DNA from 4 places in the Streptomyces paromomycinus genome. Region 3 is predicted to be linked to each of the others. Evidence: riboswitches for the same ligand, from Rfam matches in the RefSeq annotation. Region 3 holds a riboswitch; each other region holds the start of a gene.
What was found. A riboswitch is a leader RNA that binds a small molecule or an ion and turns the genes downstream of it on or off. The one in region 3 is predicted to bind cobalamin.

Region 1 (6,936 bases), 5.4 Mb from region 3:
CGGTCAGCGGCTGCTTTCCGTCGTGGGTGCGGCTCATCTGCTCCGTGGTGCCCTTGACGAGGTCGCGGACGAACAGGTCCGGGCGGCCCGTCGGGTGGCCGGGCACCACTTCGCCGTACTGGCTGGAGAAGATCGCGTAGCGGCCGTCGGGGCTGAGCGAGGCGTTCCAGGCGCCCACCGGCTCACCGGCCGAGCTGAGGCTCGCCACGCTCGTGCGGCCGGTGTCCAGGTCGTGCGGGAAGAACGGGTAGCTGTGCGGTCGGCGCTGCTCGGCCTCCTGGCGGGCGGCCTGGGCTGACTTCGGGGGCAGGTTGGACGCCTTGGAGATGAAGCCGACCTTGCGGCCGTCGTAGCTGATCACCGGGCTGGCGGAGGGGCCGGCGGCCTGCTCGCCGCCGGTGACGGAGACGCTCACCCGGGTCACGGTGCCGGTTCTGCGGTCGCGTACGAAGATGTCCTGGGCGCCGTTGGTGTCGCCGGGCACCAGGTCCTCGCGGCTGGACGCGAACGCCACGTACCGCCCGTTGGCGCTGATCACCGGCATCTGGTTGCCCTGCCTGCCCTGCGGGGGCCGCCCGTCGAGGGTGACGCTCTCGGTCCGTCCGGTCCGGCGGTCGTGGACGAAGATGTCGGTGTCGGCGTTGGTGTCGCCCGGCACGAGGTTCGCCGCGTCGGACGCGAAGGCGACGTACCGCCCGTCGGCGCTGAGGGACGGGGTGGACGACCAGGAGTTGGCCTGGGTGCCGTCGCTCGCCACGTTGACGCGCTCGACGGCGCCCGTCCGCAGGTCCTTCACGAAGACGTCCGACCTCCCGTTGGTGTCGCCGGGCACCAGGTCGCTCGCGTCGGAGTCGAAGGCGACGTACCGGCCGTCGGCGCTGATCGCCGCGCCGGACGAGCCGTCGTCGGCCTGCGCCCCCTCGGCGGTGACGCTGACCCGCTCGGTGCCGGACGGCGGCGCGGTACGGGCGCCGGCCGTCGTCGCGGGCAGCAGCGCGGCGAGCGCGCACACGCCCGTCACGGCGGCGAGTCTTCGGGCGGTGGTGCGGGTGGTCATCATGGTGGGTTCCCCTCCTGGTGGATACGCCGCTGCGTCAGCGCGTCAGCCCGTCAGTACGTCGGTACGTCAGTACGTCAGTGCTCCAGCCGCCGGACGAACACGTCGCCCGTCCCGTTCGTGTCCCCGGGCACCAGCCCCTCGTCGCGCGAGTCGAAGGCCGCCAGCCGTCCGGCGGCGTCGGGTGCCGCGGTGTTCGTCCAGGACGCCGACTGGCCGCCGTCCGCGCCGACGTTGATCCGCTCGACCTGTCCGGTGCGCAGGTCGCGGACGAAACCGTCCACCTGGCCGTTGGTGTCGCCGGGTACCAGGTTGGTGGCCGCCGAGGTGAAGAAGAGCCGCCGGTTGTCGGCGCTGAGCCGTCCGTCGGAGGACCAGCCGTTGCCCTGGGCGCCGTCGTGCGTGCGGGACAGCAGCCGGGTGGTGCCGCGTTCCAGGTCGCGGGCGAAGAGGTCGTACGTGCCGTTGGTGTCGTCCGGCACCACGTCGGCGGCCAGCGCGGAGAAGACCGCGTACCGGCCGTCGGGGCTCAGCCTGGGGGACGGCGACACGCCGACCACGGCGCCCGTGGTGCTCAGGCTCGCCACGCGGGTCCGCCCGGTGGCCAGGTCGTGGACGTACAGGGGGTCCTGCGGCGGCGGGCGGCGGAAACCGGGCCCGGCGGGGGTGAGATTGGTCGCCTTCGAGGTGAACGCGATCCGGCGGCCGTCGGCGCTGATCGACGGGAACGCGGACGCGGCGTTCGCCTCGGTGCCGTCGCTCGCCACGCTGACCCGTCGCGTCGTTCCCTTCTGCACATCGTGGACGAAGACGTCCAGGCGCTCGTTGGTGTCGCCGGGCACCAGGTCCGGGCGGTAGGAGCCGAAGACGAGGCGGTGACCGTCGCCGCTGAGGGCGAAGTTCTGGACCCCGTAGCCGTACGGGGACTTCCCGTCGCCCGCCGTGGGGCTCACGGTGCGCCCGGTGCGGCGGTCGTGGACGAAGACGTCGCCCTCGCCGTTGGTGTCGCCGGGGACCAGGTTCGTCGCGCTGGAGTAGAAGGCCACATACCGCCCGTCGGCGCTGATCTCGGGTGACCCGGAAAGGGCGTCACCGGGCGTGCCGTCACCGGCGACGCTGACCAGGTCGACCTTTCCCGTCCGTAAATCCTTGACGTAGACGTCCTGGTGGCCGTTGGTGTCCGCGGGCCCCAGATTGGTGGCTTCCGAGGTGAATGCCACGAACCGCCCGTTCGCGCTGAGCGTCGGATCGCCTGAAAAACCGTTTCCCTGCGTCCCGTCCGCGGCGACGCCGACCCGCTCGGTGGCCGGCACCGCCCGTCCCGCCGCGGCCGCCCGTCCCGCCGCGGCCGCCGGTGCCATGGGCAGCACCCCCGCCACCACGCACACCCCTGCCACCAGCCCCACGACACGCACGGCGCCACGCACCCCACCGGTTCCTCGCATGACTCCCCCTCGCACAAGGCCCCCACCCGCCCCGCCGGACCGGCGGAGCAGACAAGGAGCCAATACGCTCCAGGAGTCCCGGTCAACGCGTCAGGGACATTCCGCGCCACCAATACGCCCCCTGCATCAGCCCCCGTCCAGGCCGCGCCGGACAGCCCGGCAACCCGCCCGGCAGACGCCCCGCGACAGGCCCGGCGGACGCCCCGCGACAGGCCCGGCAACCGGTCCGGCGAACGGCCGCGGAGCCCCCCGGGGAACAGCCCGGGGCCACCGCGTGGCACCCTCTCGGAGGCCCCGGCAAACCCCGGGAAACCGCCCCGGAACGGCCGCCGATTACCACGACTCCGGGCATCCCCGCGCCAACGCGACACAAGATATGGGGGTGGGTGCACGAGGCAGCACAAGATGTATGCTCGTGCTCGCTGTCGTCGCAGGGGAATCCGGTGCGAATCCGGAACTGTCCCGCAACGGTGTACGAAGTGCGCACACCGCACCCGTGAGTCCGAAGACCTGCCCACAGTACGCCCGCGCCAGGACCGGCGCGGACGTCGATACGTCCGGGTCTCGCGGGTTGGACCGGTGGACGCTGCGCGGTGTGCCCGCGCGCCCCTTGCCGTGCCGGGGGTGCCGCACGCCCGTACGCGCCCTCGTGCCCTCCCCAGGCCCCCGCCGAGTGAGGGAGAGCAGCACGTGACCATCGCGCCAACGGAGCCCGCAGCAGCCGAGCAGGTCGTGCAGCCCGCGAAGGACACGCAGCCCCAGCAGGGCCCCGGCGGCCAGGCCGCGGACGGCCCCGGCGCCGCCCTGCTGCGCACGCTGACCGACCTCACCGTCGACCTGCCCGCCACCGACCCGGGCAAGATCGCCGCCGCCGCGCTGCGCGGCCGCCACCCCGGCTCCGACGAGGCCGAGCTGCGCTCGCTGGCCATGGAGGCCGCGGCCGGCCTGATCGGCGACGAGCCGCAGTACTCCAAGCTGGCCGCCCGCCTGCTGACCCGCGCCATCGCGGAGGAGGCGGCCGCGGAGGGGGCGGTCGCCTTCTCCGCCTCCGTCGCCACCGGTCACCGCGAGGGCCTGATCGCCGACAGCACCGCGGAGTTCGTCCGGACCCACGCGGCCCGCCTGGACGAGCTGGTGGAGCGCGCCCTGACGGACGGCGCCGACGACCGGTTCGGCTACTTCGGCCTGCGCACCCTGCACTCCCGCTACCTGCTGCGCCACCCGATCTCCCGCCAGGTGATCGAGACCCCGCAGCACTTCCTGCTGCGGGTGGCCTGCGGCCTGGCCGAGGACCACAGCGAGCGGGCGCTGGCCGACGTCGCCGAGCTGTACCGGCTGACCAGCACCCTGTCGTACCTGCCCTCCTCGCCCACCCTCTTCAACTCCGGCACCCGGCACCCGCAGATGTCCTCCTGCTACCTGCTGGACTCCCCGCTGGACGAGCTGGACTCGATCTACGACCGCTACCACCAGGTGGCCCGGCTCTCGAAGCACGCCGGCGGCATCGGCCTGTCGTACTCCCGGGTCCGCGCCCGCGGCTCGCTGATCCGCGGCACCAACGGCCACTCCAACGGCATCGTGCCGTTCCTGCGCACCCTGGACGCCTCGGTCGCGGCCGTGAACCAGGGCGGTCGGCGCAAGGGCGCCGCCTGCGTCTACCTGGAGACCTGGCACGCGGACCTGGAGGAGTTCCTGGAGCTGCGCGACAACACGGGCGAGGAGGCCCGGCGCACCCACAACCTCAACATCGCGCACTGGATCCCCGACGAGTTCATGCGCCGCGTCGAGGCCGACGCCGACTGGTCGCTGTTCTCCCCCAGCGACGCGCCCGAGCTGGTCGACCTGTACGGCGACGCGTTCGACGCCGCGTACCGCAAGGCGGAGGCCGAGGGCCGCTACGTCAAGCAGGTCCCGGCCCGGGTCCTGTACTCGCGGATGATGCGCACCCTCGCGCAGACCGGCAACGGCTGGATGACCTTCAAGGACGCCGCCAACCGCACCGCGAACCAGACCGCCGAACCCGGCAAGGTCGTGCACTCCTCGAACCTGTGCACCGAGATCCTGGAGGTCACCGACGACGGCGAGACCGCCGTCTGCAACCTCGGCTCGGTCAACCTCGCCGCCCACCTCGGCGACAACGGCGAGATGGACTGGGAGAAGCTGGACGCCACGGTCCGTACGGCGGTGACCTTCCTCGACCGCGTGGTGGACATCAACTTCTACCCGACGGAGCAGGCCGGCACCTCCAACTCCCGCTGGCGCCCGGTGGGCCTGGGCCTGATGGGCCTCCAGGACGTCTTCTTCCGGCTGCGGCTGGGCTTCGACTCGCCCGCGGCACGGGAGCTGTCCACCCGCATCTCCGAGCGGATCATGCTCGCGGCGTACGAGGCGTCCGCCGACCTCGCCGAGCGGCACGGCCCGCACCCGGCCTGGTCCGCGACCCGTACGGCCCGCGGCGTGCTGCACCCGGACCACTACCCGAACGCCGAGCCGCGCTGGGCGGACCGGTGGACGGCGCTGCGCGCCCGTATCGCGACGACCGGTATGCGCAACTCGCTGCTGCTGGCCATCGCGCCGACCGCCACCATCGCGTCCATCGCGGGCGTGTACGAGTGCATCGAGCCGCAGGTCTCGAACCTGTTCAAGCGCGAGACGCTGTCGGGCGAGTTCCTCCAGGTCAACGCGTACCTGATCGAGGAGCTGAAGGCGCTGGGCCTGTGGGACGCGCGCACCCGTGACGCACTGCGCGAGGCCAACGGCTCGGTGCAGGAGCTGGACCGGATTCCCGCCGAGACCCGCGCGCTGTACCGCACGGCGTGGGAGATCCCGCAGCGCGCGCTGATCGACATGGCGGCGGACCGTACGCCCTACCTCGACCAGAGCCAGTCGCTGAACCTGTTCATGGCGTCCCCGACCATCGGCAAGCTCAGCTCGATGTACGCGTACGCCTGGAAGCGCGGCATCAAGACCACCTACTACCTCCGCTCGCGTCCGGCGACCCGTATCGCCCAGTCCGCGCGCGGCACGGGCGGGGGCGCGCAGACCGCTCCCGTACCCGCTCAGGCGGCCGACCCCGAGGCCGTCGCCTGCTCCCTGGAAAACCCCGAGTCCTGCGAGGCATGCCAGTAATCATGACTACCGCACCCGAGAAGAACACGACCGAGACGTCCGCCGCCGCCTCGCACACCGCCACCACCGGCAGCAAGAACCTGCTCGACCCGGGCTTCGAGCTGACCCTGCGCCCGATGCGCTACCCGGACTTCTACGACCGCTACCGCGACGCGATCAAGAACACCTGGACCGTGGAGGAGGTCGACCTCCACTCCGACGTGGCCGACCTCGCCAAGCTCTCGCCCGGCGAGCAGCACATGATCGGCCGGCTCGTCGCGTTCTTCGCGACCGGCGACTCGATCGTGGCGAACAACCTGGTCCTGACGCTCTACAAGCACATCAACTCCCCCGAGGCGCGGCTCTACCTGAGCCGGCAGCTCTTCGAGGAGGCCGTGCACGTCCAGTTCTACCTGACGCTGCTGGACACCTACCTGCCCGACCCGGAGGACCGCGCGGCCGCGTTCGCCGCCGTGGAGAACATCCCCTCCATCCGGGAGAAGGCCGAGTTCTGCTTCAAGTGGATGGATTCGGTCGAGTCCATCGACCGTCTGGAGTCGAAGGCCGACCGCCGCCGCTTCCTGCTGAACCTGATCTGCTTCGCGGCCTGCATCGAGGGGCTCTTCTTCTACGGCGCCTTCGCGTACGTGTACTGGTTCCGCTCGCGCGGTCTGCTGCACGGCCTGGCGACCGGCACCAACTGGGTGTTCCGCGACGAGACCATGCACATGGAGTTCGCGTTCTCGGTCGTGGACACGGTGCGCGAGGAGGAGCCCGACCTCTTCGACGACGAGCTGGAGGGCCAGGTCACCGCCATGCTCAAGGAGGCCGTCGAGGCCGAGCTGCAGTTCGGCCGTGACCTGTGCGGCGACGGCCTGCCGGGCATGAACACCGAGTCGATGCGCGAGTACCTCCAGTGCGTCGCCGACCAGCGCCTGCAGCGCCTCGGCTTCGCGCCGGTGTACGGCTCGGAGAACCCGTTCTCCTTCATGGAGCTGCAGAACGTCCAGGAGCTGACCAACTTCTTCGAGCGGCGCGCCTCGGCCTACCAGGTCGCCGTCGAGGGTTCGGTCTCCTTCGACGACGAGTTCTGATCCACCGGGCCGGACAGCCGGACGGTGCCGGTCCACGAGGGCGGACCGGCACCGTCCGTTTCTTTATGTCCGACGAATCCGGATCGGATTTGATGAGTCGATGACAACGTGCGGACGGCGGCAACCCGGCCCCGACCCGCCTGCTCTCCCCTTGTATGAAGGGCAGCGAGCAACCGAAGAAACGGTTCATCGACTATCCCCGCCAGGGCCGCGCCGGCCGGCGCCGCTGGCT
Region 2 (6,936 bases), 1.9 Mb from region 3:
CGGGCACCAGCTTGCCGTCGGCGTTCTCGATCGCGCCGACCAGGTTGCCGTGCTCGTCGACGCAGTAGCGCCGGGTGAAGCCGCCGTACCGCACGTAGAGCGGGCCGTCCTGCCAGCGCAGGTCGCTGAGGATGTACGGGCCCGGCTCGCCGGCCAGCAGCGCGCCCAGTTCCCGCAGGACGGTGTGCAGCTGCTGCTCGTCCGACGGGTAGATCGTGGCGAACTTGCCACTGGAACCGCGGTCGGCGTACTTGGAGTTGCGCAGGTGCAGCGGGCGCGGCCCGGGGACGAACTTGAACGGGACCAGCCGGGCGACGCAGTAGTCCCACACCTGGGACGCCAGCTTCTCCGCGTTGTCGGTACAGGCCGAGACGTGGATCTTCCAGCCCTGCGGGGGCAGTCCGGGACGCGGCTGTCCTGCGTCGTCGACCGGGTTCACGTGGAGCCAGTCCCCGGAGAGGAAACACCGCCACCCTTCGGGGACTGCGCGCTGCGCCGCTTCGTACAGGGGTCCGTGGCCCGACGCGGCTCCGTTCCCTGCGGACAGACGGTCCGGGGTCTCGTAGAAGAATCTGTCGGCGAGACAGTAAACCTCGTACCGCTTGTCCATCGTCTCCCCCCTCGGCGGCGTGGCACAGAGATTTCCACGCCGCCGGGGAGCGTTAACAGTCACAGATGTCACGAGGTCACCGTGAGAAGTTCACGGGTTACTGGCGGTACGTCCCGGTGGGCGCGGGCCTCGCACCCGTACCGCCCGGCGGGCGGGACGGTTCACTCGTCGGGCGGGAAGACCGCCTCCCCCGTAACGGCGAGCGTCACGGTGATCGCTTCGACGGGACAGCCCTCGGCCGCCGCCAGCACGTCGTCGCAGGCGTCGCACTCGGGCCGCACGGGGTGCGACTGGCGGGCCGCGTCCAGCTCGAAACCGCCGGGGGCGGTGGCCGCACACAGGCCGGAGCCGATGCAGACGCCCCGGTCGACCTCGACGTGCCAGCGGGGCCCCTCCGGCCCGGCCCCCGCGCCCTTCCCGCCCTTCCCGCCCTTGCCGTCCGTACCGCTCATACCGTCCCTCACCCCTCCGCCGGCAGATGGATCATCTTGTGCTCCAGGTACTCGCCGAAGCCCTCGGGCCCGAACTCCCGCCCGATGCCGGAGTTCTTGTATCCGCCGAAGGGACCCAGCATGTCGATGCTGAAGGTGTTCACGGAGTAGGTACCGGTCCGCACCCGCCGGGCGACCTCGATGCCGCGCTCGGTGTCCGCGGTCCACACCGAGCCGGACAGCCCGTACTCGGAGTCGTTCGCGATCCGGACCGCCTCGGCCTCGTCCTCGTACGGCAGCAGGCAGATCACCGGGCCGAAGATCTCCTCGCGGGCGATGCGCATGGAGTTGGACACCTCGCCGAACAGGGTCGGCTCCACGTACCAGCCGGTCTCCATCGCCTCCGGCCGCCCGCCGCCGGTCAGGACCTTGGCGCCCTCGCGCTGTCCGAGGGCGATGTAGTCCAGCGACCGCTGCTGCTGGCGCCGGGCGACCAGCGGCCCGAGCTCGGTCGCCGGGTCCAGCGGGTCGCCCACGCGCAGGGCGGACGCGGCGGCGGCGAACCGCTCGGCGATCTCGGCGTAGCGCTCGCGCGGCGCGAGGATGCGTGTCTGCCCGATGCACGCCTGCCCGTTGACCAGCCACGCGAACGGCGCGATGCCCGCCACCGCGGCGTCCAGGTCGGCGTCCGGCAGGATGACGGCGGCCGACTTGCCGCCGAGCTCCAGCGTCACCCGCGTCAGGTGGCGCGCCGCGACCTCCATGACACGCCGGCCCGCGGCGACCGACCCGGTGAAGGCCACCTTGTCCACGTCCGGGTGCCCGACCAGGTACTCGCTCACCTCCCGGTCGGCCGGAAGGATGGACAGCACGCCCGGGGGCAGCCCGGCCTCGCTCACGATGTCCGCCAGCAGGTAGGCGTCCAGCGGCGTCTCGGGCGACACCTTGAGGACCACCGAACAGCCGGCCAGCAGCGCCGGCGCCAGCTTGGCCGCCGCGGTGAACTGCGGCACGTTCCACGGCACCACGGCCGCCACCACCCCCACCGGCTCGCGCCGCACCAGCAGCGGCCCGAGCACACCCGCCCGGCGTTCCTCGAACGGGAAGTCCCGGGCGACCGTGATCGCCGCGTCCCACGCCATCATCGCGGCCAGCGCCTGCACCATCACACTGGAGGTGTACGGGGTGCCGTTCTCCGCGCTGATGACCCTGGCGATCTCCTCGCTGCGCACGGCGAAGGCGTCCTTGACGCGGGTGACCACCGCGATCCGCTCCGCGAGCGGCGTCTGCGCCCACACCCCGGAGTCGAAGGAGGCGCGGGCCGCGGAGACGGCCCGGTCCACATCGGTCCGCGAGGCGTGCGGCACCCGGCCGATGACCTGCTCGGTGTGCGGCGAGACCACCTCGATGGTGCCGCCGCCGGCCGGATCGGTGAACTCGCCGCCGATGTAGAGCTGTTCGTACTCGACGAGTGCGCTCATGGCTGCCGCCTCCTGGGGTCGGACGGGATCGCGTGGCGAACCGGACTGACACGGAAAGTTCCTGACACAGCATCAGGACTGATACCAGTTCTAGTTATGCTGGGCAATGCTCGACACCGGCGGCCCGGCACGGGGCTCCGCACGGTGGCGCGGTGGTTACGGGGGCGCGGCACGTCCGCGCGGACGCGGAGGTGCGGCGGATGACGGCAGCGGCCCGGACCGGGACGGCGGCGGCCGGGCCCCGGGTGACCGACCACCGGGGCGGCGTGTGGTCGATCGCCGTCCCCATCCCGGACAACCCGCTCGGCCACACCCTCGTCCACCTCCTGGAGACCGGCCGCGGCCCGGTCCTCGTGGACACCGGGTGGGACGACCCGGACGCCTGGGACACCCTGACCGCCGGGATCACCGCCTGCGGCTTCGACGTCACCGACCTGCACGGGGTCCTCGTCACGCACCACCACCCCGACCACCACGGCCTCTCCGCCCGCGTACGGGAGGCGTCCGGCGCGTGGATCGCCATGCACGCGGCGGACGCCGCCGTCGTGCGCCGTACCCGGGAGGCCGAACCCGGCCGGTGGCTGGACCACCTGATCACCAAGCTGGCCGCGGTCGGCGCGCCCGACAGCCACCTGGCGCCCCTGCGCCGGGTGCGCGCCAAGGGCCCGGTGCGCGACCTCCCCGGGCAGCGGGCGGCGCTGCCCGACCGCGAGATCGCGCCCGGCGCGCTCCTCGACCTGCCCGGCCGCCGGCTGCGCGCCGTCTGGACGCCCGGCCACACGCCCGGCCATGTGTGCCTGCACCTGGAGGAGGAGCATCCGGCCCGGCGGCCGGGCCACGGCCGGCTCTTCTCCGGTGACCACCTGCTGCCGGGCATCAGCCCGCACATCGGGCTCTACGAGGACCCGGACGACGCGACACCCGGCGATCCCCTCGGCGACTACCTGGCCTCCCTGGAACGCGTCGCCCGGCTGGCGCCCGCCGAGGTGCTCCCCGCCCACCAGCACCCGTTCACGGACGCGGCCGGCCGGGCGCGCGAGCTGCTCGCCCACCACGAGGAGCGGCTGGCCGGACTGCGCGCGCTGCTCGCCGTACCCCGCACGCCGTGGCAGCTCGCCGAGGCCATGGAGTGGAACCGGCCGTGGGAGCGCATCCCGTACGCGTCGCGCACCATCGCGGTCGCGGAGGCGGAGGCGCATCTGCGGCGGCTGGTGCGGCTGGGGCTGGCGGAGGCGGTGCCGGGACCGGAGCCGGTGGAGTACCGGGCGGTGTGCGGCGGGCACCTGCCGACCGGCCCGTACCCGGGACGCGCCCGGCCCGCCGGTTAAGGTGTGCGAGACAATTTCATCCTGTGCCCGATCGGGGGAAGCCGGTGGAAATCCGGCGCTGACCCGCAACCGTGATCCGGGACGTACGGCCGCCGTGCGCCCGCCGAGCCGGAGCACCCGCTGGGGCACGACCAAGGCTCCCGCCACCGGAAGGCCGCGTCTCCTCGCGCGGACGCCCGGCGCGCGGCACCGTCGAGGTATGCGGAGCTGAGCCCGGTGCCACCGCGGCCGGTCGTCGACCGGCGGGCGGCGGGGCGTCCGAGTGCGGCTGCGCACCCACCGCAGCACTCACCGCAGCACCCACCACCGGCCCACCGCGGACCCACCGCGGCGACCTGATCCGAGAGGCACCGACCCGATGGCCACCACGGCTTCCCAGGCTCCCCTGGCTCCCAGGGCTTCCACGGCCCCCACCTTCGCCGTCCTGGCGCGCCGCGCCGCCGCGGCGCTGGCCGGGGCCGCCGTGCTGTGCGCGGCCGGTGCCCCCGTGGCGGCCGCCGACTCCGCCGCGCCCGCCGCGCAGGCGTCGAAGCTGCCGGACGGGCTGTACGGCACCAAGGACCCGCAGTACGACGGCGTGTGGCGGCAGTCGCTCGCCCTCCTGGCGCAGCGCACCGTCGGGGTGCGTCCGTCGGTGACGGGCGTCGACTGGCTCGCCGGGCAGCAGTGCTCCGACGGCGCCTTCAGCGCCTACCGCGCCGACCCGGCCAAGGCGTGCGACGACAAGACCATGCGGGACACCAACCAGACGGGCGCCGCGGTCCAGGCACTGGCCGCGCTCGGCGGGCACGACGACGCCGTGCAGAAGGCCGTGAAGTGGCTGAAGTCGGTGCAGAACGACGACGGCGGCTGGCCCTCGACGGGCGGCTCGCCCAGTGACGCCAACTCCACCTCCGTGGTGATCGGCGCGCTCAAGGCGGCGGGTGAGAAGCCGGAGTCCGTGCAGAAGGGCGGCAAGTCCCCGTACGACGCGCTGGTCACCTTCCAGCTGGGCTGTGACGCGAAGGAGGGGGAGCGCGGCGCGTTCGCCTTCCAGCCCAAGGACGGCAAGCTGGCACCGAACGCGGACGCCACGGCCGCCGCCGTGCTCGGCGGACTGGGCGACGGCTTCGTCGTCGACCCGGCGGGCAAGGACGTCAACGAGCCGGTCAAGCCCCTGAAGTGCGACGGCGAAGCGGCGGACAAGGACGCGGGGCGGGACCCGAAGCAGGCCGCCGAGGGCGGCGCCGCCTACCTGGCCGCGGTGCTCGGCGCGAACGGCCAGCACCTGAAGTCCGCGATGCCCGGCGCCGAGGACCAGCCCGACGTCGGCAACACCGCCGACGCCGTGGTGGCCCTCGCCGCCGGCTCGCACGGTGCCGCCGCGCAGGCGCCGCTGAAGTGGCTGGAGAAGAACTCCGCGAACTGGGCCAAGGAGGCCGGCCCGGCCGCGTACGCGCAGCTGGTGCTCGCCGCGCACGCCGCGGGCGCCGACCCGCGCTCCTTCGGCGGCGCCGACCTGGTCGCACAGCTCAACGCCACCGGCCCCAAGCCGGCCGGCAGCTCCGCCCCGTCCGCCACGCCCGAGAAGGACGCGCAGGACCAGGACGACCAGAACTCCGGCGTGTGGTGGATCTTCGGCATCGTGTTCGTGGCGAGCGTCGGCGCCGGGTTCCTGCTCAGCGGCCGCCGGAAGAAGAGCGACATCTGATGCGCCTGCCGCGGTCCCGCTCCGCCCGTCTCCTCGGCGCCCTGGCCCTGGCCGGTACGGTCACGGGCCTGGGCGCGGCGCCCGCCCAGGCGCAGGAGTACCGCTACTGGTCCTTCTGGGACGGGCCCGCCGCCGGTGCCCCGGCCGCCAAGGACGGGGGCTGGTCGTACGCGACCGAGGGGCCGGCCACCAGCCGCCCCCGGGACGGCGCCGTGGCGGGCTTCCGTTTCACCGTCAGCGCCGACTCGGCGGCGGCCGGCAAGCCGCGCCGGGCCGCGGACTTCGCCGCGATCTGCGGGCAGACGCCCGCGCAGGACGGCACCAAGCGCGTCGGCCTGGTCCTGGACTTCGGTACGCAGGCGGAGGCGGCGGCCGGGGAGAACCCGCCGCCGGTCCGTACGGAGTGCGCCCGGCTGCCCGAGGACGGGACGGTCGGTGACGCGCTGGCGGCCGTCGCCAAGCCGCTGCGGTACGACGCGAACGCGCTGCTGTGCGCGATCGCCGGATATCCGAAGGCGGGGTGCGCGGACAAGGCATCCGGTGCTGCCTCTGAGTCGGCTTCCGGTTCGGCTTCTGGTTCGGCTTCCGGTTCCGGTGCGCCGGAACCGGGTGCTTCCCAGGGCACGGCCGCCGCCGGGAAGCAGGCGGACGACGACGCTTCGGGCGGCCCCTCCGCCGGACTGATCGGTGGCCTCGCCGTCCTGGTCGTCCTGGGCGCGGCGGCCGGGTGGCAGGCTCGCCGCCGCCGCGGATGAGCGCCCGCGTCCTCGGCGTCCCCCGCGCCACCCGCTCCACCGCACTGCACGCGGGCGCCTGGTGGCTGTGGGCGCTGGGCCTGGCCACCGCGGCGTCCCGGACGACCAACCCGCTGCTGCTGGGCCTGCTGATCGGCGTCGCCGGATACGTCGTCGCGGCGCGCCGCACGGACGCGCCGTGGGCCCGCTCCTACGGCGCGTTCCTCAAACTCGGCCTGCTGGTGATCGTCATCCGGCTGGTCTTCGCGTTCCTCCTGGGCTCGCCCATCCCCGGTACGCACACCCTGGTGACGCTGCCGGAAGTGCCGCTGCCCGAGTGGGCGCGCGGGGTGCGCATCGGCGGCCGGGTCACCGCCGAGGGCATGCTCTTCGCCTTCTACGACGGGCTGAAGCTGGCCACCCTGCTGATCTGCGTCGGCGCCGCGAACGCGCTCGCCAGCCCGGCACGCCTGCTGAAGTCCCTGCCGGGCGCCCTGTACGAGGCGGGCGTCGCGGTCGTCGTCGCGATGACCTTCGCGCCCAACCTCGTCGCCGACGTCCAGCGGCTGCGCGCCGCACGCCGGCTGCGCGGCCGCCCGGACCGGGGGGTCAAGGCGCTGCTCCAGGTCGGGCTGCCGGTCCTGGAGGGCGCGCTGGAACGT
Region 3 (6,936 bases):
GGCATACCGGCGCAGAGCAGCGCTCTCGACGTCGTAGCCGTTACCCATTAGGCCCTCCTGTGTCCCCGTTGTCCGTATAGGGAGGCGCTGCAACCACTTGACGCCCCATATACGAATTACTGCCATCTCCATTCCAAGTCTTTACAGAAATGGGATGGCTGATCGCGCGAGATCACTGTAGCCACAGCCGGTGATCGATGCCGCACGGGTATGCCCGCACCCGCAGGCCGTACCGAAGAGCGGAGTGAAACGTGCATCGCATACGGGTCATCGGCGGTGGGATCGTGGCGCGGCAACCGTCTTGGCGCCGCATAAGGCCGGGTCCGAGGCCACCGGGCACAAGGCGCCTCCTGCAATGACCGAGAAAAAGACGTTATCCCAGCGTTCGCCGGGATCTCCGGAAGTAAAGAAAGACCACCACCGCGCCTGACAAAGCCGCTGGTCGAGGCCTGTGGTCCCCGCGCGTGCGGGGGTGGTCCCGGCACAGAAGGCAGTAACTGTGCTAAAGGCAGGTGGTCCCCGCACGTGCAGGGATGGCCCCGTCCGACGTGATCCTCGGCGGCCCCGTCATCCAGCGGCCACCCGCCCCCACCCCCCTTCAGAGCTCCCGCCGAAAACTCACCCGGTCCAGCGCGGGACCGTCGTAATCCGTGATCGGGGCCGACGGGGTGAAGCCCAAGGCGCTGTGGAAGGCGATGGAGCGGGTGTTTTGCGGGGACGTGATGGCCTTGACCACGGTTCGGTCGTGGGCGCGGGCCATGTCGAAGAAGCGTTCGTACAGGAAGCTGCCCAGGCCGGTGCGGCGCCAGGTGGGGGCCACTCCCGTGAAGTGGATGTACGCCTCTTGCGGGTTGGACGGGGAGAGGAAGCCGATGACGAAGCCTGCCAGTTCGCCGTCGTGTTCGGCGATCAGGCTGGTTCCGTAGAAGTGGTTCACGAAGACCCGCGTCAGGTCGCGGGAGGCGGCGCGGCCCCACCAGTCGTCGACCACACCCACGATGGTGTCGAAGTCCTGCGGTGTCGCCGCGCGCGTCGTGAAGGGGGCCAGGGTGCGTACCTCCGGCGCGCCAAGTTTGCGGCGGAAGGCCACTCGGTCCTGGCCCGGGCCGTCGTAGTCGGTGTGGACCGGGAGGCCGTCCACCTCCCGGTCGCCTGCTTCCAGTTCGAAGCCCATGGCTTGGTGGAAGGCGATGGAGCCGTTGTTCCGCGTCGAGGTGATGGCGCGCACCTCGGTGCGGCCGGCCGCTGCCGCGCGTTCGAAGAAGGTGGTGTAGAGGCGGCGTGCCACGCCCTGCTTCCGCAACTCGGGGTCCACTCCGACGAAGTGGATGTAGGCCTCTTCCGCGTGGTCGGCGGAGTAGAAGCCGACGAGGAACGCCCGGATTCCCTGCTCGTCCTCCAGCACCAGACTGGTGTCCGCGAAGTGCTGGAGGAACAACCGGGGCAGCAGCAGGGAGAGTTCCCTTGATTGTTCCGGGGTGCGTGAGTCGCCCCACCAGCGCTGGACGCACTCCACGAGGGTGGTGTGGTCGGTCGTACGGGCCCGGCGTACGTCTTGCATGTCCTGCCTTTCGGTGGGGGGATGGGTGGGGTGAGAGTTCTGCGGGGGTGGGTGGGTTGAGTTGAGGGTACTGCGGGGGTGGGTGGGGTGCTGGTGGCCTGGGTTCGGCTGCTCCCGGGAGTCAGCGGGGCGCCCCCCGGGCCGGTTGAGGGCGTCGCTCCGTCCGCGTCCGAGAGTCGGGGGCTGCTGGGGGTACCCGCCGATGGCTGCCGCCCGCACCGCCTTCAAGAGGAAGTACGCAACCAGTCGTCGAACCGGATCGTGGCCAGCCGGGCGCTGCCCTCGTCCGGGACGAGGCTGCGTTCTGCCAGTTCGGAGCCGAAGTAGCGGGCGTGCGGGTCGGGGACGACCGTGCGCGGGTCGTGCCAGGCGTGCAGGGCCCGGGTGACGAGTTCGTCGAAGCGGAAGACTTCGGGGCCGGCCACTTCGGTGGTGGCCTTCTGCGGAATTCCCACGGCGGCCTTGGTCACCGCTTCGGCTACGTCCTCGGCGGCCATGGGCTGGAAGAGCACGGGTGGTACGCGTACGGTGTCGCCGTCGGTGGCGGTGTCGGCGATGCCTTTGACGAACTCGAAGAACTGGGTCGCCCGGAGGATCGAGTAGGCAACCGGGCTCTGTTTGATCAGCCGCTCCTGGGCCGCCTTCGCCCGGAAGTAGCCGTTGTCGGGCAGGTCGTCGATGCCGACGATCGACAGCGCCAGGTGGTGCGTGACGCCCGCCTTCGTCTCGGCGGCCAGCAGGTTGCGGGTGGAGGTGGTGAAGAACTCCAGGACCGCCGACTCCTCGAAGGAGGGCGAGTTGGCCACGTCCACGACCACCTGGGCTCCGGCCAGCGCCGTGTCGAGGCCCTCGCCGGTGAGGGTGTTGACGCCCGTACCGGGCGCGGCGGGCACGGCCTCGTGTCCGCGCTCGGTGAGTTTGCCGACCACTTTGCCGCCGATGAGGCCGGTGCCTCCGATGACCACGATCTTCACTTCGTGAACTCCTCGCGCTGTGGGCGCCCGCTGGGGCGGAGCGGCGTCAGGGCTGCCGGGGTGCGCGCAGGTGGGCGCGCTGTTTGAGTTCTTCGTCGTCGACCAGGACCAGCATCGGCTGCCCCGGTTCGCAGAGCATGGTGACGACGAAGCGCAGGCGCGTGTCGGTGCGGGCGTTGCCGTCCTGGTAGTGGATGACCTCGCCGCCGGGCTCCCAGAACGCTTCCCCGGCGCGGACGATCCGCTCCGGCTCACCTTCCAGCTCGAAGCGCATCTCGCCCTCCACCACGTACCCGAAAGCCGGCCCGGGATGGCGGTGCGGCGGGGCGCCCTGGTCGCCGGGCGGATACTCGATCTGGACGGTCGACACATGCGCGCCCTCCGGGATGGCGGGCGGTGCGACCTCTTGCAGCACGGTGAGCGCGGTCTTCCATGCCTCCGAGTGCGGGTGCTGGTGCTCGTGGGTGCCGGGCACGGCGGGTCCTCCTTCTGCGGCGTCGGGGCCGGGGCCGGTTGTGATGGCGGTGCCGCCCCGACGCACGGTGCCGGTGCCGGTGCCGGTGCCCCCGGTGTACAGCACCAGACCTGGGCGGACGGTTCGCCGATGCACGGCCCAACCGAGAGATGTTCCATTGTTCAGACCCCCGGCATGCCCGGTGAGCGCCGATCCGGACACATCCGGGGCACCGTACGGGACCTCGGCTCCGCCGTGCCCGCCCGTTCCCGCCTCTGCCCGGCCCCCACCCCCGTGTCCCATCTCACGTACCACCATGTGAACAGGGGTGTCGGTACCGGCTGCGGCCGATCTACGCTGTCCGGTGCAGCTGGTTCGCCCTGCCCGCCAGGCAGGCGCGTCGCAAGAGGGAACCCGGTGGGAATCCGGGACTGCCCCGCAGCGGTGAGCGGGAACGACCGCCGTCATACGCACTGGATCCGGGCCGCGGATCCGGGAAGCGACGGCCAGTAGGTGTCCGCCGGACGACGTCACGTTCCGGCAGGCGTGCCCGCGAGTCCGAAGACCTGCCCGTTGCCCGCGCGCGTCCGTACGTGCGCGGCCCTTCCGGTGACCTTCGAGGGCGGGTCGGCGTGTCATGACAGGCGGGCAGGGGTGTCATCGGACGCTCCGCGGCCCGCCCGACGCGTCATTCCTTCGCGTTCTCGTCCGGTCACCGGGCTCGGAGAAGATCACGCTCGCGAAGGAGAGTTCCGTGACAGCGAAGCCCGCAGCCGCGGCAGCACGGGCCACCGTGTACGGCTACCCCCGCCAGGGACAGCACCGGGAACTGAAGAAGGCCGTCGAGGGGTACTGGAAGGGCCGCGTCATCGCGGACGCCCTCCGGGAGACCGCGCGGGACCTGCGCCGTTCCAACTGGCAGCAGCTGGCCGACGCCGGCATCCACGAGGTACCGACCGGTGACTTCTCGTACTACGACCACGTACTGGACACCAGCGTCATGGTCGGAGCTGTCCCGGAACGGCACCGCGCCGCCGTCGAAGCCGACGCCCTGGACGGCTACTTCGCGATGGCGCGCGGCACGCAGGACGTGGCACCGCTGGAGATGACCAAGTGGTTCGACACGAACTACCACTACCTGGTGCCCGAGTTGGGGCCCGACACGGTCTTCGCCACCGACTCCGCCAAACAGGTCGGCGAGGTGCGGGAGGCGCTCGCGCTCGGCCACACGCCACGCCCGGTCCTCGTCGGCCCGGTCACCTACCTCCTGCTGGCCAAGCCGGCCCCCGGTGTCGCCGCCGACTTCGACCCGCTGACCCTGCTCGACCGGCTTCTGCCCGTCTACGCGGAGGTGCTGGCGGACCTGCGTGCGGCCGGCGCCGAGTGGGCACAGCTGGACGAGCCCGCCCTGGTGCAGGACCGTACCCCGGCCGACCTCAACGCCGCCGAGCGCGCCTACCGCGTCCTCGGCGCGCTCACCGACCGCCCGAAGCTGCTGGTCGCCTCGTACTTCGACCAGCTCAGCGAGGCACTTCCGGTGCTCGCCAAGGCGCCCGTCGACGGGCTCGCCCTGGACTTCACCGAGGCCGCGGCGGGCAACCTGGACGCGCTCGCCGCCGCCGGCGGGCTGCCCGGCAAGCGGCTGGTCGCCGGTGTCGTCAACGGCCGCAACATCTGGATCAACGACTACGAGAAGTCGCTGGCCACCCTCGGTACGCTGCTGGGCCTGGCCGACCGGGTCGACGTGGCCGCCTCCTGCTCCCTGCTGCACGTACCGCTGGACGCCACCGCCGAGCGGGACATCGACCCGCAGGTCCTGCGCTGGCTGGCGTTCGCCCGGCAGAAGACCGCCGAGATCGCCACGCTCGCCCGCGGCCTCGCGCACGGCACTCACGCGATCGCCGCCGAACTGGCCGCCAACCGCGCGGACCTGGCGTCCCGCGCCGGTTCCGCGATCACCCACGATCCCGCCGTACGGGCCCGTACCGCCGCCGTCACCGACGCCGACGGCCGCCGCTCCGCGCCGTACGGGGAGCGGACCGCCGCCCAGCGGGCCCACCTCGGCCTGCCGCTGCTGCCGACGACCACCATCGGCTCCTTCCCGCAGACCGCCGAACTGCGCACCGCGCGCGCCGACCTACGGGCGGGGCGCCTCGACACGGCCGGGTACGAGGAGCGCATCGGGAACGAGATCCGCGAGGTGCTCGCCTTCCAGGAGGAGGCGGGCATCGATGTCCTCGTGCACGGCGAGCCCGAACGCAACGACATGGTGCAGTACTTCGCCGAGCAGCTGACGGGGTACCTCGCCACACAGCACGGCTGGGTCCAGTCGTACGGCACGCGGTACGTCCGTCCGCCGGTCCTCGCGGGGGACATCTCACGGCCCGAGCCGATGACGGTGCGGTGGACGCGGTACGCGCAGTCGCTCACCGACCGGCCGGTCAAGGGCATGCTGACCGGTCCGGTCACCATGCTCGCCTGGTCGTTCGTCCGGGACGACCAGCCGCTCGGCGACACCGCCCGGCAGGTGGCGCTGGCCCTGCGCGACGAGGTCGGCGACCTGGAGGCGGCCGGCACCTCGGTCATCCAGGTCGACGAACCGGCGCTGCGCGAGACGCTGCCGCTGCGCGCCGCCGGCCGCCCCGCCTACCTCGCCTGGGCCACCGAGGCGTTCCGGCTCACCACCGGTGGCGTACAGGACCGCACGCAGATCCATACGCACATGTGCTACGCCGAGTTCGGAGACATCGTGCAGGCCATCGACGATCTCGACGCCGACGTGATCAGCCTGGAGGCCGCGCGCTCACACATGCAGGTGGCCCGTGAACTGGCCGAACACGGTTATCCGCGGGAGGCCGGACCAGGCGTGTACGACATCCACTCGCCCCGCGTGCCGAGCGCCGAGGAAGCGGCGAGCCTGCTGCGCAAGGGCCTCGGCGCCATCCCGGCCGAGCGGCTGTGGGTCAACCCCGACTGCGGTCTGAAGACCCGGGGCTGGCCCGAGACCCGGGCTTCGCTGGAGAACCTCGTCACGGCTGCGCGGACGGTCCGGGCGGAGCTGCCCACGCCATGATCCAATAACGGCCGCATGATCCGGTGACGGCCGGGAGGACGCGTCCGCGCGCCTTCCCGGCCGTTCTTTCGTGCCGTCCGCGGGGAGCTGCCTCGGGAGCCGCCCAGGCGTGCGCGGTCGGCCCGCGGCGCTCGCCGCGCCGCACCGGCTCAGGGTTCCTGGGGTTCTGGAACCGCCCCCGGGTGCCGCCGGGGAAGTGGGGCCGCCCACCGGCCGAGAGCGGTCGCGGGTGGCCCGTGAACTGCCCTTCTCGCGGCTTATCGAGGAACGGCAATTGACCCCGCATTTCTTGGCGTTCTACGTGGACGACGTGACCACCGGGACCGTGCTCGGCCTCCGGCACACCGGCACCCCGATTCTCCCGAGCGCGTCGGCGAAGTCCTCGGTCCGGACTGCGGCGAGAACAGATTCGGTCAGCACAATCTGGGCTATTCCTATGCCCCGCCCGAGTTCTTCCGGCGACGCGATGACGTCCACAACGTCCAGGCGCCGTTTTCAGCCGACGCGGTGGTGTGGCGGAGAGAGCGGGCCGCGGCGTAGGCGACTTGGCAGCCTTGGCAGATCAGCGGGGGAAGATGTGCAGAAGTTGGCATCGCTCCACGCTTGATGGCGCTCAGTGCCACTGCCAGAGTCTCCGTACGGCCGCTCACGGTCCTCGTACCCGGGAGACGCCCCGAACGGCGCCCCTACGCCGCCGAGTGAAAAGCCGTCGTACGACACCGGGTGAGGGCCCGGTCGTACGCCGCCGGGGTGAGGGTCCCGGTCGCCGGAACGGGCGGGCGCGGAGCAGAACTGAGGCTGCTCCGCGCCCGCCCGCGGCACGCGTTCATCCGGTCCGGGCCGGAAAGGGCGTCAGCTCTGCCCCGTGCTCTCC
Region 4 (6,936 bases), 1.3 Mb from region 3:
GTGCCCAGGCCGTGCACGGTGATCACCCAGGTCTCCCGGTCACCCGGCACGAACCACGCGGGCAGTGCGCCCAGTTCTCCGGGGATGTCGACGTCGGCGCAGTCGAGGCCGAGTGCGTCGCGCGGGTTGCCGATGTGCACCTGGGGGGTCAGGCGCATCCTCGCGCCCGGCTGGAGGGCGCCGTGGGTGACCCGCTCCAGACGGCGGACGACCGTGTCCGCCGGGTGCGGCACGTCGTCCAGGAGGGGGCCGACGACCGCGTGGCCGCCCGCGCCGGTCAGCCCGTAGGTGCCGGGCCGCAGCGAGGCGAGACTGCGGGTGAGGGTGATCCGCCCGGGGCCGGTGGCGTGCACCGTGAGCCGGGGGTCGCCCGGCAGCGGCCGGTCGGGGGCGGGTTTGAGGACCATGTCGCTGGCGTACCGGCCGGCCGCCACCGCGGCCGCGCCGGTACCGATCACCGTGGTGGCGGCTGCTGCCGCGGTACCCAGACGCATCCTCCCCAGTGTGGGCGGCCGCCGCGGCCGCGGCCAGTGGGCGGGAGCGCCCGGGTGACGGCGGGCGGGCACGGGGGCGGCTGTCCGGGGCCGGGGCGGCTGTCCGGGATCCGGTTGCCATCAGGCGAGGCCCGGGGCGCCTGTCCTGGGCCCGGTTGCTGTCGGGCGCGACCGGGGGCTCTTGCCCGGGGCCCTGCTGCTGTCAGGCGAGGCCCGGGTGACGGCGGCCGGCCCCAGTGGCCTGGGACGGGACCCTGCCGCCGTCGCCCGGCGCCGTACGTCAGCGGCACCCGCCGTACGTCAGCGGCGCTGCCCGTAACCGCGCAGCTGCTCGCCGGCCGCGTCGAGCTGTTCCGGCGTGAGCAGGCTGGGCGTGCGGCCGGGCAGCGAGCCCGCGGCGAGCCAGACGCGGCACATCCACTCCAGCTGGGCGGTGCGGTCGTACGCCTCGTCAAGGGTGTCGCCGTAGACGATGGTGCCGTGGTTCCGGAGGAGGCAGCCGGTGCGGTCGCGCAGGGCGGCGAGCATGTTCCCGGCCAACTCCTCGGTGCCGTAGAGGGCGTACGGCGCGACGCGGACGGGTCCGCCGAGGGCCGCGGTCATGTAGTGCACCGGCGGGAGCTCGGTGACCAGGGTGGAGACGGCGGTGGCGTGGGCGGCGTGGGTGTGCACGACCGCGGTGGCGCCGGTGGCCCGGTAGACGGCCAGGTGCATGGGCAGTTCGCTGGTGGGCCGCAGCGTGCCGCGGGTCTGGCGGCCTTCGAGGTCCACCGCGGTGAGGTCGCCGGGCCCGAGCCGGTCGTAGCGGACGCCGCTGGGGGTGACCAGCACGAGGTCGCCGACGCGGACGGAGACGTTGCCGGAGGTGCCGACGACCAGGCCGTCGGCGACCGTGCGGCGGGCGGTGGCGACCAGCTCGTCCCAGGCGTGGTCGAGGGCTTCCGGCTCCGTCATGCGTGTGCCTCCGGTGTGCGGTGCGGGCGGGGCCCGGTGAGGGGGCGCGCGGACGTGGTGCGCGCGGGGCTGCCGACACCGTACGGGGCTGGTGGGAAGCCGTGGGGCGGATCCTGGCCCTCCGGTATCCGCCATGTCGGACCGGCGGTGTCTCGGACGGACTTGACCGAGTGACGACCGTCTTGTGCGGATCTCCCGGTACGCTTCCGAAGCTTTGTCATGCACGTAGTCACCTGTCAGGCATGTCCAGCCATCTGTCATGCAGGTGCAGCCATCTGTCAGGCATGTGCAGCCACTGTCATGCACGGCAGCCGCCCGTCATGCACGTAGCCGTCCGGGGGACTTCCTGGGGGAGCAGCCATGGCCCGTGACCGCGATCGTCCGTCCGGTACGCAGCAGCCGTCCCACCACCCGCCCGACGCACCACACCCGCCCGAAGCACCGCACCCGCCCCGCCGCCCGCGCAGCCCACGGCGTCGGCTGGCCGCCGGGGCCCTGGCGCTCGGCACGCTCACCGGCGTCCTGTCCACCGCCCTGCCCACGGTCCCCGCCGCCGAGGCCGCAGGCAAACCCGCCGGGCACGACGTCTCCTCGCACCAGGGGAACGTCGACTGGAAGTCCGTACGGGCGAAGGGCGGCCGTTTCGTGTACGTGAAGGCCACCGAGTCGACCTGGTACCGCAGCCCGCACTTCCCGCGGCAGTACCGCGGCGCGCGCAAGGCGGGCCTGCTGCGCGGCGCGTACCACTTCGGCGTCCCGAACGCGTCCTCCGGCCGCGCGCAGGCCCGGTACTTCCTGCGGCACGGCGGCCGCTGGAAGGCGGACGGCTGGACGCTGCCCCCGGCGCTCGACCTGGAGCACAACCCGTACGACCGGGAGCACGCCTGCTACGGGATGAGCGGCACGGCGCTGGTCCGGTGGGTCCGCGGATTCAGCGCCGAGGTGCTGCGGCAGACCGGGCGGCGGCCGGTGATCTACACGACGGCCCGGTGGTGGAACGGCTGCACCGGCGGCAGCCGGGCGTTCGCCGCCACCCACCCCCTGTGGCTGGCCCGCTGGCACAGCACCCCGGGCAAGCTGCCCGCCGGCTGGGTGTACCCGAGCATCTGGCAGCACGCCGGGTCCGGCGCGCTGCCCGGCGACCAGAACAAGTGGAACGGTACGGTCACCGGGCTGCGGCGCTTCGCGCGCGGCTGACACGCCGACGCGCCGGCCACCGGTACGCGCCCCGACACGCCCGGCCCCCGACACGCCCGGCACCCCGCCTCACCGCCACCGGTACGCCTGCGGCACACGAGGCGTCCGTGCTGGTAGGCATGGGACCCGGGCGACGGTACGGGCGCCTCCGCACCACCCCTGCGGGGGCGTCACTGCGGCGCCCGCCCCAGTTCACCTTCCGTTCACCCGTCGTCCGTACGGTCCCGAGCGTCACTGCCCAACGAACTGATTGCCTGGGTGAATGGAACACATCACGCTTCTCATCGGGATCGTGATCGTCACGGCCTTGGTGTTCGACTTTACGAACGGCTTCCACGACACGGCCAACGCCATGGCCACCACCATTTCCACCGGGGCACTCCAGCCCAAGATCGCGGTGGCGATGTCGGCGGTCCTCAACCTGGTCGGCGCTTTCCTGTCGGTGGAGGTCGCCAAGACCATCTCCGGCGGGATCATCGACGAGACGGCCGGCATCAGACCAGAAGTGATCTTCGCCGGGCTGGTCGGCGCCATCGTCTGGAACCTGGTCACCTGGCTGGCCGGACTCCCCTCCAGCTCCTCGCACGCCCTCTTCGGCGGTCTGATCGGCGCGACCCTGGTGGCCGTCGGCCCGAGCGGCGTGCACGGCGGCGCGGTGGTCATGAAGGTCCTCATCCCGGCCGTCGCCGCCCCCGTCGTGGCCGGTCTGGCCGCGACGGCCGCGACCCGGCTGACCTACCGGCTGGCCCGCGACCGCGCCGAGGAGGACACCGCCAAGGGCTACCGCGCCGGGCAGATCGCCTCGGCCGCGCTGGTCTCCCTCGCGCACGGCACCAACGACGCCCAGAAGACGATGGGTGTGATCACCCTCGCGCTGATCACCGGCGGCGTCGTCGCCCCGCACGCCGACCCGCCGCTGTGGGTCATCGCCTCGGCCGGCCTGGCCATCGCGCTCGGCACGTACCTGGGCGGCTGGCGGATCATCCGCACGATGGGCAAGGGCATCACCGACATCCAGCCGCCGCAGGGCTTCGCCGCCCAGACCGGCGCCGCGGCCACCATCCTGGCCTCCTCCCACCTCGGGTTCGCGCTCTCCACCACCCAGGTCTGCTCCGGTTCGGTGATGGGCTCCGGCCTGGGCCGCAAGGGCGGCGTGGTGCACTGGTCCACGGCGGGCCGGATGGCCGCCGCCTGGGGGCTGACGCTGCCGGCCGCCGGGCTGGTCGCGGCGGGCGCCGCGCTCCTGGCGGACCAGGGCGACTGGGGCATCGCGACCGTCGCCGTGCTGGCACTCGCCGTCTGCGGCGCGATCTGGACGGCCTCCCGGCGCAAGCCGGTGGACCACACCAACGTCAACGAGGGCCCGGCCGCCGAGCCCGCCGGTGTCGTCACCGCCGCCCTGCAGGCCGTCTCGCCGCCGCCCGCGGGCCCGGTCGCGGCGGGCACGGCCGCCATCCCGGCCCCCACGGTCGCCGAGACCCGGATCACGGACCCGGTCGGTGCCGCCCCGGTGATCGCCGCCCCGGTGGCCGCCCACCCGCACGACAAGAGCGCCCGGCGCCGCGCCAAGGCCGGCTCGGCCGCCGGCTGACCCGGCCGCACGGCTCCCACCAAGGAACGAGAACGCAATGAGCATCGACTGGGCCGCTCTCGGCCAGGTCTTCGGCGTCACGCTGTTCGTGACGGTCGGGATCGTGGGCCTGTTCACCCTCGGCATCGTCGGCACGTCCCGCAAGCCGCAGCAGGAGGGCACGCCGGTGACCGCCGACGGGCCCGCCCCCTCCGGCGGAGCGGCGCGGGCCGGGGCGTACGTCTGCTTCGCGCTGTGCGCGGCGGCCGTGGCGTACGGGATCTACCTGATCGTCGCCGCCTGAGGCGCGGCACGGCACCACGGGCGTCCGGTGGCCGCGGCATCCCCGCCGCGGCCACCGGACGCCTGTGTCGTGCGACACAGGCGCCGCCACCGCCCCGCACCGCAGGTCAAGCGTGAGTTGACGGGCTTGGCGGAGCGTGGTGGACTGCCGGAGCCAATCGGCGACAGATGAGGAAGTCCGGTGAGAATCCGGCGCGGTCCCGCCACTGTCACCGGGGAGCGCCCCTCCACCAAGGGCCACGGTCCGCGTCCCGCGACGCAGGTTCCCGTACGGACTGGAAGGCCGGGGGAAGCGCCGATCCGGGGAGCCAGGAGACTCTCGTCGCCGTACCCGTCGAGCCAGGGCGCGGACCCTGAGTGAGGACCTACCGCCATGCCCGGCCGCAGTGCGCAATCTGCTGGACGTACCCCCACGCCATCCCTCCGAGGCGCGACGGCGGTCTGATCCGATGCGTGCCGAACACGCCGGCTACGCGTGCGGCGCGGCCCTCGGTTTCCTCGGCGACCTGGTCGTGGGCGATCCCCGGCGCGGTCACCCCGTGGCCGCCTTCGGGCGGGCCGCGGCCGCCGTGGAACGCCGTCTGTGGCGCGACCACCGAGGGACCGGCGCCCTGCACACCGCGCTGCTCGCGGGCGGCACCGCCGCCGGTGCCGCGCTGCTCGACCGCGCCGTACGCCGCTCCCCCGCCGCCTTCCCCGCCTCCGTCGCGCTGACCGCCGCCGCCACCTGGGCCGTCCTGGGCGGCACTTCGCTGGGCCGCGAGGCGCGGGCCGTCGGCGGCGCGCTCGCGGCGGGCGACCTGGACGTGGCGCGCGAGCGGCTGCCGCACCTGTGCGGGCGCGACCCGCAGGCCCTGGACGGGCAGCAGATGGCGCGCGCGGTGGTCGAGTCCGTCGCCGAGAACACCTCGGACGCGGTGGTCGGCGCCCTGGTCTGGGGCGCGGCCGCCGGTGTGCCGGGGCTGCTGGCCTTCCGGGCGGTGAACACGCTGGACGCGATGGTGGGGCACAAGTCGCCGCGCCACCGCCGATTCGGCTGGGCCTCGGCCCGGCTCGACGACGTGGCCGGTTACCCCGGCTCCCGGCTGACCGCCGCGCTGGCGGTGCTGGCCGGGCCGGACCGGCGGGGCGCGCTGCGCGCCTGGCGGCAGGACGGCCCGTCCCACCCGAGCCCCAACGCGGGCCCGGTGGAGGCGGCGTTCGCCGGGGCGCTGGGGGTACGGCTGGGCGGCACCCTGGCGTACGGCGGCCGGGTCGAGCACCGGCCGGTGCTCAACGGCGACGCGGGCCGGCCGGTCGCGGTGCCGGACATCGAGCGGGCCGTACGGCTGTCGCGCCGGGTGAGCGCGCTGGCGCTGGCGGCCACGGTCGCGGGCCGACTGGCGGCCGGGGCGGTACGACGGTCCCGTACAGCCGGGAGGGCGGCCAAGTGAGCAGCGCAGTACGGACGGCGAGGAGTGTCAGGTGAACGGTTCGAGTGGGGCGCCGCTCGGCGGCGGGCTGCTGGTGGCGGGCACCACGTCCGACGCGGGCAAGAGCGTGGTGACGGCGGGCATCTGCCGCTGGCTGGCCCGCAAGGGCGTCAAGGTGGCGCCCTTCAAGGCGCAGAACATGTCGCTGAACTCGTTCGTGACGCGCGAGGGCGCGGAGATCGGGCGGGCGCAGGCCATGCAGGCCGCGGCAGCGCGCGTCGAGCCGAGCGCGCTGATGAATCCGGTGCTGCTGAAGCCGGGCAGTGACCGCAGCAGCCAGGTCGTGCTGATGGGCAAGCCGGTGGGCGAGCTGAGCGCGCGCGGCTATCACGCGGGCCGTCAGGAGCAGTTGCTCGGTACGGTCACGGACTGCCTCCAGGAGCTGCGCCGCACGCACGACGCGGTGATCTGCGAAGGCGCCGGCAGCCCGGCGGAGATCAACCTGCGGCGTACCGACATCGTGAACATGGGCATCGCGCGGGCCGCCCGTATCCCGGCCGTGGTGGTCGGCGACATCGACCGGGGCGGAGTGTTCGCCTCCTTCTTCGGCACCACGGCGCTGCTGTCCCCGGAGGACCAGGCGCTGGTCGCGGGGTACCTCGTCAACAAGTTCCGGGGCGATGTGACGCTGCTGGAGCCCGGCCTGGACATGCTGAAGGAGCTGACCGGGCGGCCCGCCCTCGGAGTGCTGCCGTTCGCGCACGGCCTCGGCATCGACGAAGAAGACGGCCTCCGGGTGTCGCTGCGCGGCGCGGTCCGCGAGAGCGTCGTCGCACCGCCGCACGGCGCCGACGTGCTGCGGGTCGCGGTGGCCGCCGTACCGCTGATGTCGAACTTCACGGACGTGGACGCGCTCGCCGCCGAACCGGGCGTCGTGGTGCGGTTCGTGGACCGCCCCGAGGAACTGGCCGACGCCGACCTCGTCGTCCTGCCCGGCACCCGCGGC

Region 1: another riboswitch for cobalamin. It lies ahead of OEIGOIKO_RS14060 (ribonucleoside-diphosphate reductase subunit alpha); the one in region 3 lies ahead of metE (5-methyltetrahydropteroyltriglutamate--homocysteine S-methyltransferase).
Region 2: another riboswitch for cobalamin. It lies ahead of OEIGOIKO_RS29835 (prenyltransferase/squalene oxidase repeat-containing protein); the one in region 3 lies ahead of metE (5-methyltetrahydropteroyltriglutamate--homocysteine S-methyltransferase).
Region 4: another riboswitch for cobalamin. It lies ahead of OEIGOIKO_RS32455 (cobalamin biosynthesis protein); the one in region 3 lies ahead of metE (5-methyltetrahydropteroyltriglutamate--homocysteine S-methyltransferase).

What each region holds. Positions count from the first base shown of each region.
Region 1 covers NZ_BHZD01000001.1:3,465,698-3,472,633, forward strand. The annotation lists gene OEIGOIKO_RS14050 (TolB family protein) at 1-1,060, opposite strand, end outside; gene OEIGOIKO_RS14055 (TolB family protein) at 1,135-2,502, opposite strand; cobalamin riboswitch at 2,872-3,034, shown strand; gene OEIGOIKO_RS14060 (ribonucleoside-diphosphate reductase subunit alpha) at 3,193-5,631, shown strand; gene OEIGOIKO_RS14065 (ribonucleotide-diphosphate reductase subunit beta) at 5,634-6,704, shown strand; gene OEIGOIKO_RS14070 (transglycosylase domain-containing protein) at 6,860-6,936, shown strand, end outside.
Region 2 covers NZ_BHZD01000001.1:6,918,499-6,925,434, reverse strand. The annotation lists gene lanKC (class III lanthionine synthetase LanKC) at 1-610, opposite strand, end outside; gene OEIGOIKO_RS29850 (ferredoxin) at 772-1,062, opposite strand; gene OEIGOIKO_RS29845 (aldehyde dehydrogenase) at 1,071-2,522, opposite strand; gene OEIGOIKO_RS29840 (MBL fold metallo-hydrolase) at 2,723-3,850, shown strand; cobalamin riboswitch at 3,861-3,989, shown strand; gene OEIGOIKO_RS29835 (prenyltransferase/squalene oxidase repeat-containing protein) at 4,209-5,540, shown strand; gene OEIGOIKO_RS43155 (EGFR-like transmembrane domain-containing protein) at 5,540-6,295, shown strand; gene OEIGOIKO_RS29825 (energy-coupling factor transporter transmembrane component T) at 6,292-6,936, shown strand, end outside.
Region 3 covers NZ_BHZD01000001.1:8,838,925-8,845,860, reverse strand. The annotation lists gene OEIGOIKO_RS37560 (hypothetical protein) at 1-48, opposite strand, end outside; gene OEIGOIKO_RS37555 (GNAT family N-acetyltransferase) at 599-1,561, opposite strand; gene OEIGOIKO_RS37550 (SDR family oxidoreductase) at 1,786-2,535, opposite strand; gene OEIGOIKO_RS37545 (cupin domain-containing protein) at 2,582-3,010, opposite strand; cobalamin riboswitch at 3,344-3,577, shown strand; gene metE (5-methyltetrahydropteroyltriglutamate--homocysteine S-methyltransferase) at 3,744-6,062, shown strand; gene OEIGOIKO_RS37535 (hypothetical protein) at 6,915-6,936, opposite strand, start outside.
Region 4 covers NZ_BHZD01000001.1:7,542,329-7,549,264, reverse strand. The annotation lists gene OEIGOIKO_RS32480 (alpha/beta hydrolase) at 1-494, opposite strand, end outside; gene OEIGOIKO_RS32475 (class II aldolase/adducin family protein) at 795-1,448, opposite strand; gene OEIGOIKO_RS32470 (lysozyme) at 1,809-2,645, shown strand; gene OEIGOIKO_RS32465 (inorganic phosphate transporter) at 2,908-4,236, shown strand; gene OEIGOIKO_RS32460 (hypothetical protein) at 4,274-4,519, shown strand; cobalamin riboswitch at 4,690-4,836, shown strand; gene OEIGOIKO_RS32455 (cobalamin biosynthesis protein) at 4,968-5,951, shown strand; gene OEIGOIKO_RS32450 (cobyric acid synthase) at 5,983-6,936, shown strand, end outside.